DNA from 2 places in the Halalkalibacterium halodurans genome. Region 1 is predicted to be linked to the other one. Evidence: predicted binding sites of a transcription regulator. Region 1 holds the regulator's gene; the other holds the start of a gene.
The links. Region 1 encodes LexA, which represses DNA repair genes until DNA is damaged. Its sites were predicted from a motif close to CGAACATATGTTCG; they were not measured.
Positions count from the first base shown of each region.

Region 2: FED51_RS13835 (YolD-like family protein) is a predicted target of LexA. The motif match lies at 1,594-1,607, and genes of this name have one in related genera.

Region 1 is NZ_CP040441.1:2,477,321-2,481,537, forward strand. Features, by position in the region: gene tkt (transketolase) at 1-539, opposite strand, end outside; gene FED51_RS11970 (DUF896 domain-containing protein) at 730-969, opposite strand; gene FED51_RS11975 (YneB family resolvase-like protein) at 1,060-1,713, opposite strand; gene FED51_RS11980 (hypothetical protein) at 1,738-1,941, opposite strand; gene lexA (transcriptional repressor LexA) at 2,093-2,716, shown strand; gene FED51_RS11990 (ferredoxin) at 3,019-3,267, opposite strand.
Region 2 is NZ_CP040441.1:2,860,935-2,865,151, forward strand. Features, by position in the region: gene FED51_RS13830 (DNA polymerase IV) at 1-1,144, shown strand, start outside; gene FED51_RS13835 (YolD-like family protein) at 1,628-1,978, shown strand; partial or broken gene FED51_RS21405 (HIT family protein) at 2,228-2,464, opposite strand; gene FED51_RS13845 (YnfA family protein) at 2,602-2,928, opposite strand; gene FED51_RS13850 (DUF3221 domain-containing protein) at 2,996-3,538, opposite strand; gene FED51_RS13855 (LOG family protein) at 3,679-4,217, shown strand, end outside.

The sequences.
Region 1 (4,217 bases):
ATGCGCCCTAGTTTTAAGTGACCAGCAAGAGACGCTGCTTCTGCTGAAACACCTTCCATTAAATCGCCATCTCCACAAATCGTATAGGTGTAATGGTCAACGATATTATACCCATCGCGGTTGTATGTAGCAGCTAAATGACGTTCTGCCATTGCCATACCTACGGCCATTGCAACCCCTTGTCCAAGTGGACCTGTCGTCGCTTCTACACCAGGTGTATGCCCATACTCTGGATGCCCAGGTGTTTTGCTTCCCCATTGTCGGAAGTTTTGTAACTCCTCAAGCGAGAGGTCGTAGCCTGTAAGGTGTAGTAGGCTGTACAAAAGCATCGAGCCGTGCCCTGCCGATAAAACAAAGCGATCGCGATTTACCCAGTCTGGATTAGCTGGGTTATGGTTCATGAATTTCGTCCATAAACAAAACGCCATCGGCGCTGCTCCCATCGGCATTCCAGGGTGTCCTGAATTGGCTTTTTCCACACTGTCAATGGATAGCGTTCGAATCGTATTGACTGCTAACTGTTCAACATGTTTCGACATCGTCTGTCTTCATCCTTTCCGTTACTGAAAACGTTCTTTTCGCTTTTCATGATAAACGTTATCGGACGATTGCACAAGCATTCGTTTAGGATTTGTTAAAAAAAAATTCATGTAATTATTAATTAGTAAACAAATATATTAACATTTTGATTGTTAAAGAGATAGAAAACGCCAGGAATCTGTCCTGGCGTTAGTGAATGTCGTTGCGGTACTTATTTTTGCTTTGTTTTAATTTATCTGGTGTTACGTCATTTCCTGCTCCATCGACGACCGTTACCGAATGTAGTTGATTTTTAAAGGACTGACGAAATTGTTGAATGTATTCTTCACGTAATTTTTTTTGCTCGCGAAGCTCACCATCTGTCAGACCTGTTGTTTTTGCTCGCTTTGCTAGTTCATTGATCCGCTCGATTTTTTGCTTAGAAAGCATCGGTTGTTCCTCCTAACTTCTCACAATCATCCTTATCACTCTACATGAACGTTGACTATCTTGCAACTAAGGAGAACCAAAAGAATGGCCCTATTGTTCCCCATGAAGCTGCTCGTCCATATATTCTTGATAACGACGATGCACCGTTGCTTTCGAGACATTAAATCCAAGACCTTGTAGTGTTAAGGCAATTTCATGAAACGTTAGGTTTTTCTGACGAAGGCGAACGATCTCCTTGATCGGCAGTTCCTTTCGTTCTCTCCCACCAGAAACACCTTGTTTTATATTCCGTTCGGGACGATAGCCATTTTTGACGGCTTGTTTCATTCCTCGCTTGATTTTTTTGTTATGAAGCTTACGCTGATACTCTTCCACGATCGCTACAATGTCAAGGACCATTTCATCTGCTTCTGATAGCCGAAGCTCCCCCTGATCACGAATCGTATAGATGGAGACACCTAATTTTCGTAACTGATGTAACAAAGCTATCTTCGAATGCCCTCGTGCAAGCCTTGTATCATCTTGACAAAGAAGGATATCAGCTTGCCCGCGTTGGAAAGCATCTATGCATTCTAACAATACAGGCCTGTCTAGAGAAAAGCCACTTGCTCGCTCTTCCAATGTAGCAACGACTTCTAGCGCATGTTTATTTGCAAGGGTGAGAAGCTCATGCTTTTGCCGAGCTAAGGACGTTTCTTGGCTCGTCTTTTCTGTGCTGACACGACAATAAATAATGGCTTTCAATGGACATCATCAACCTATCTACTCTTAGTCATTATGCATAATCGATTCATAGACGACAGATCCTTGACCGTGAAGGTTCTCGTGTTGCTCCTCTTGTTCGTACGAGAACATAGAGGTAGAAGCAGGATCGCTATCATCAGCAAATATAAGCGTTCCGTACATCAATAATAACGTAATAAGTGCAACAACTAACAATGAAATTTCTTGGCCAGATAAACGTCTAAGCATAGAGAATCACCTCATAAGAATGTTTGTTCCCCTTTATCATAAACAAGAACACTTGTTTGTGTCAACAATAAATTAGAACTTATGTTTGCATTACATATGTTCGCATGGTATAATTTAGTCAGTATAGGAAAGAAAAGAGAGGTGCCCCACCTTGTCAAAACTATCTAGAAGACAGCAAGAAATTTTAGATTATATCAAAGAAGAAGTTCGAGCCAAAGGATACCCTCCCTCTGTTCGCGAAATTGGCGAAGCCGTTGGACTAGCTTCAAGCTCTACTGTTCATGGCCATTTATCTAGGCTAGAGAAAAAAGGGTACATTCGTCGCGACCCAACGAAGCCTCGCGCGATCGAAGTGCTAGACTTAGAGAATTTGGCATCTGAAACGACTGAAGCGAAAGCTACGTATATCCCTGTCGTCGGGAAAGTTACTGCCGGATTGCCAATTACAGCTGTTGAGAATGTGGAAGAATATTTCCCACTACCTGAACAATTAACAGCCAACGACAACACATATGCACTGCGAATTCAAGGGGACAGCATGATCGAGGCCGGCATCTTTGATGGAGATCTTGTCATTGTGCGACAACAGCAAACGGCCGATAACGGTGATATCATTGTTGCCATGACAGAAGAAGACGAGGCTACCGTTAAAAGATTCTTCCGCGAAAAAGATTACATCCGTCTTCAACCGGAAAACTCAACAATGGAACCTATTATTTTGACATCTTGTACGATCTTAGGAAAAGTCATAGGCGTATTTCGTACCATCCATTAACTTGTCCTGCCACCAATCTATGCAACGTTCTATTTGTTTATAACCCATTACACTAGAAAAAGCTCAAGGGCCCTCCTTGAGCTTTACTATTTAATTTGACTAGTACAATCGTGCTGAAGCTAAAGAAGACACAGCGATTGCCGAACCTTTAAAGGGCAGCAAATCCGTAGTTGTTCTTATACTTAACAGCTATTGTAAGCAAAAAAACACGCCAATGGTTCATGCCATTGACGTTGCTTCTTACTGTTTTTACACAAAAGTTGACTTGGCTTTAATCCGCGTTAGCTTTACATCTTGAATTATTATTCAAATTTATTGGCATCTCCTTCAAACGGTTCATCTGCTACGCGAATGGAATCGGTAGGGCAGCCTTCAAGGGCATCTTCCATGTCTTCGATCAAATCTTCTGGTACTTCGGCAACCCCTTCGTTATCGTCTAAAATGACGTATGCCAATCCTTCGTCATCATAATCATAAACATCTGGAGCAGCTGCGCCACAAGCTCCACATGCAATACAGGTCTCCTTATCCACAATCGTATACTTTGCCATTTCGATTTCCCTCCCAAGGTTGTTGTGTTCTATCTATTTATAAAAGGTAGGAACAACCATTCACTTAATATTCCGACTTTTCCGTCGGTAAGTAAAGGTGTCCCGAAAAAGCAATCACTTTTTGAAAGACCTCTTGAAGTGACTTCACCTCAAGAGGCCTCAGGAATTACATTCATACGTTTGCATGTACTGCTCACGTCCCTATAAGTGTATCCTGAGTGCGGGACAAGTTTCCTCATTCATAGAATACTCTTGCACAGTGGCCTTTTCATTTTTTGTACGTGCCTTAGGTGATAACTACATTTTACACAACATAAATACCCTTATCAATAAATAATTATTCACTAGAGCAATGTGTCGTCAACCCTCGTGTTATAAGATCTAACATTATAGTTAAGCCTTATCCTGGTATTTTACATACCAATTTATTTATGTTGTACGCTAGTGTTCAATCAATTTTCATACCCATCCTTAAAACCTTACAATCCTAAAAAACCTTAGCGATAAAGCCCTTACAAGAATGTGATAAAATCTATAGTCGATTATTTTAAAATTTTTCCCTTAAAGTCTTAACTTCTCTAAAAAATAGGACACCTAGTCAGGTATCCTTGTTTGCTCTTTTACCGCATATAATGCACTTTTCTGTATAGTAGTCATATCTATGTTTACCTTTGACCTTGCAATCGAACCAATACTTAACCCGTTTCAAGTCTTGCATCAGCTCCTTAAGGTTTATTACTTTCATTCTACCTATTATTTTACCTAGATGTAAATACTTTACTTCATTTATCTGAAAAAATTGTTATTCTTGATCACCATCCGATAAACTATTTTAACAAAATCACCTATGTTTCTAGACTTCATCAAGCCTCATCGCTCGAAGCCAATGTTTTTCTCATTTCAGGTTCCTTTTAAAGGTAAACCATTTTATAAAGTAATAAAACCCCCGA
Region 2 (4,217 bases), 380 kb from region 1:
CTTGCTCGTCTCCGGTGATCCCGAGCGGCGCTCCGGTGTGATTTTGGCTGCGTGCCCTGTTGCCAAAGCTCGCGGGGTTACAAACGGGGAACGGCTATGGGAAGCTCAGCAAAAATGCCCAGAAGCAGTCGTCGTCCGTCCCCACATGCAGCAATATGTAACGGTTTCTGTGCAGATTACAGAGATTTTGGAACGTTTTACCGACTTGATTGAACCGTTTTCGATCGATGAACAGTTTATGGACGTCACCCATAGCCAGCGCCTATTCGGTGCTCCTCGCGAGATCGCACAAAAGGTGCAGCAAGCGATTTGGCATGAAACAGGTGTGCGAGCACGAATCGGGATGGGTGAAAGTAAAGTGCTAGCGAAAATGGCGTGCGACAATTTTGCGAAAAAGATGCCCTCCGGAGTTTTCCATTTAACCAAAGAACGAATGGAGCGGCTGCTGTGGCCCCTTCCGATTGAATGTCTATACGGGGTAGGTAGGCAAATGACGAAACATTTTCGCAACCAAGGCATTCGCACGATCGGTCAGCTAGCAAACACGTCATTGGAACGAATCAAAGGCAAATGGGGTGTGAACGGTCACGTTTTATGGCTTACCGCTCACGGCATCGACCCTTCCCCGGTCACGCCCCATTCCCATGACAAACAAAAAGGAATTGGTCACGGCATGACCCTCCCTCATGATTACGTCAAAGCCGAAGATATTCATGTCGTGCTCCTTGAGCTATGTGAGGAAGTATGTAAGCGCGCGCGGCGGGCCCATTTGATGGGACGAACGGTCGCCATCGGTGTGAGCGGAGCAAACATGGAGACCCCTACCGGCTTTCATCGGCAAATGAAGCTGACGAACCATACGAATATTACGATGGAAGTGTACGAGGGTGCTGCCACGTTGTTTGAACGTTTTTGGGACGGAAAGCCCATTCGTCGCTTACATGTGAATCTTTCCAACTTAACGAGTGATGAGGCATGGCAGCTAAGTTTTTTTGGCAACCGCGACCGGGTCCACCAGCTTGGCTATACGATGGATACGATTAAAGAAAAATTCGGAGACACCGCGATTCGGCGAGCGGTTTCTTTCCTCTCTGCTAGTCAAGCCGAGGAACGAGCGAAAAAGATTGGTGGTCATTATAAATAATGAGCAAAAAAGAGTGTTCTGAGGATCTGGATCGACCTCAGACACACTCTATCTAATAGCCTTAATCTAAAAACGTCACTTCGTACACAAATTCATTTGTCATAATATTCGCTTCTTGCTAGTATTTCGTCATTTGGGTGGTTAAGAGCAACGACACAATCCTTTCAAATTCGCTGGAACCCCTCTGTATTTTTTTAATCCTGTACCGTTTTATCATGAGTAAGTGCAATAGACATTTAAAACTATTGATCAAAGGATCGAACTAGGTTCAATTTGCTATATATGTTTATCAAACAGTAAAAAACAATTCTCCTATTAACCAAGGAGGGGCATTTGAACAGTTCATTCTAGTTCTTTATGAATTAAAGAACGTCTTCGATCCCTTTAAAACACTTCCATATGAATAAATTACCAATTGTAATCACGGTGTCTACTCGGTACTATAATAGAGAACATACGTTCTTTGGTACAGGGGTGAACTTTATGAAAATCAACAAGCTAACGCCAGGATATAACCTCAGATGGGAGTCGAGTCGGATGATGCTGCCTGAACATGTAGAGGCACTGCATACTTATCGCCGACAATCACAGAAACAAGCGAAGCCGGAGATGGATCAGCAAACATTAGACGAACTATCTTCTGTCATCCAAGCCTCTTATCATAAAAGAAAACCTGTGAGATTAACGGTTTTTGACACGTACGAAAATAAACAAATCGTCGGGGTGGTGACTTCTATCGACCGCGTGCTTGAGAAATTGAAATTCGAACACGATCAAGAATTTGAATGGATTCATTTTAACGTAATCATGGATGTTTCCTACGCAGATGAATGATTTCCTAAAAAGCTACTGTAACATTGGGATCATATGTCCTGAGTCCCCAAATAAATCCAAACACGATCAAACAGTCCCTTTTAAACGCTCGATTTTTGCCGCTAGTGCCACTCTTGTTTCAGGTAACTTCTTTTTTAACGCTTCATTGTTTAATAAAGCTTCAGAGTAGAAGTCAGCAAATGATGGTTCCCGCTCTCTTGTGATGACATGGATATGATAATGATCGAGGTCATTGAATTCTCCACCATTTTAACAAGTCGTGATACCCGCAGGATTGTATAATACCTTGATCGCCTTTACTACGATAGTCACTCCTTTCATGATCGCATTGGCTGTCTTTTGGTTAACGTCTTCTATCTCTATCACATGGGCTTTAGGAATGAGTAACGTATGCCCTTCGTGAAAAGGATCATGATCCAAGATGCCACAAACGAGCTGATCCTCGTAGACGACATGGACCGGTAGTTGCTTGTTTGCGAGCATACAGCCGGTACATTTTTTCTTTTTCTCTCATTTGGTCTGTCACCTTCTCCTGCTCTATTGACATCCGCTTATGAAATCGGTTCATTACGTTCATGACGATATTCACTCATTTGTTTCGATTTCACTATAGCCCTCGCCTTCTACGGCCTCGGCGCCCACAGCATAATCCCTACGCCCACTAAGCAAATAACGGCACCGATCCAATCATATGTATCAGGGGCTTTTCCATCTATCCACCAGCCCCATAAAACAGCAAGGAAAATAAAGACTCCACCGTAAGCTGCATAGACACGTCCGAATGACGGAAATGCTTGAAACGTAGCGATCACACCATAGAGGGCAAGAGCGACCGCGCCAAATAATCCAAGATAGACAGGCTTTCCATCCCGAAGCCAAAGCCATATTAAATATCCACCGCCAATTTCCGCTAACCCAGCTAGCAAGAAAAGCGTTGTGGCCATCACCATTCGATCCCCACCTCCCTTTTAGCTTCTTCTATGATGATACATGAAGGTAGGCAACGATTCATTCATTTTAATCAAGTTTATTTTCATCAATGATCCGTTCATGCTTTTGACCGAAGAGATTTTGTAAGTGCACATTCCAATGAGACGACTCTTTGTCGAAGGTAATGGATGTTAATAGGGCGCTTTCCTCCTGTTCTGACAACACTCGTTGAATGACTTCCTTCTCGGACAATTTTGCTCCCTCTGGCTTTTTTTCTTCCAAGACAACCACATCAGCTACCTCCGCTTGTGCTGGATAAGAATAAGCGATCGCCCCCTCAGCCCAAACAGCAATCCGTTCACCAATTTCAACTTCGATAGGCATATGATAAAAGCGAATCGCATTGTGAAATTCTTCTTTCCCTCCACTGTCGTCAAATCGTTCAGCTTCTATGCTCACAACGAGCGTCGTCTCTTCATTTACGTCCACAACGTAACCAATAATAGAGGCAGATTCCACGTCCACATCCTCAGCGGCTCCTTCTGCGTCTACCTCATGATTGCCTGTACCACAGCCACTGATGCCAACAAGAACGATAAAAAACGTAACGCTATAAAATAAGTGCTTCATCTTAAAATCCCTCCTGTCCCTCTATTAGTAATACGAAATAAAAAGCATCAGGGTTGCAGCTCGTCAAAAGATTTCGAATACATCTTTTACTTTCAAAACAAATACGATTAAACTAATAGATGGAAAGGTAGTGATGTAAGATGAAAATTTGTTTATTTTCCGGTTCCTCCCTTGGTCAACACCCGATCTATGCGGAGCAAGTCCGGGCGCTTGGTGAACAGATCGGTAAACAAGGATGGGAAGTGATCTACGGAGGAGGCAATGCAGGGTTAATGGGTGTCTTAGCTCAATCGGTTTTAGATAACGGCGGGCGCGTCACCGGAATCATCCCGAAAAAGATTGCCGAAAACGTCCCATCGATCGAATTAAGTGAACTTCTAATCGTAGAGACAATGCATGAACGTAAACAATTAATGTATGAGCGGAGCGATGCGTTTGTTACTCTTCCAGGAGGGATCGGGACTTTAGAGGAGCTATTTGAAATTTTTACATGGCAGCAAATTGGCTACCATGAAAAGCCTGTTGCTGTTTTTAACATCAATAGGTTCTTCCAGCCATTACTGCAAATGTTAGACCATACAGTAAACGAAGGATTTCTCTCATCTACCTGCCTCGAGCAGCTTATTGTTGAGGAAGATATGAACACCCTCTTCGATCGTCTTCAATCATTTGAATATCA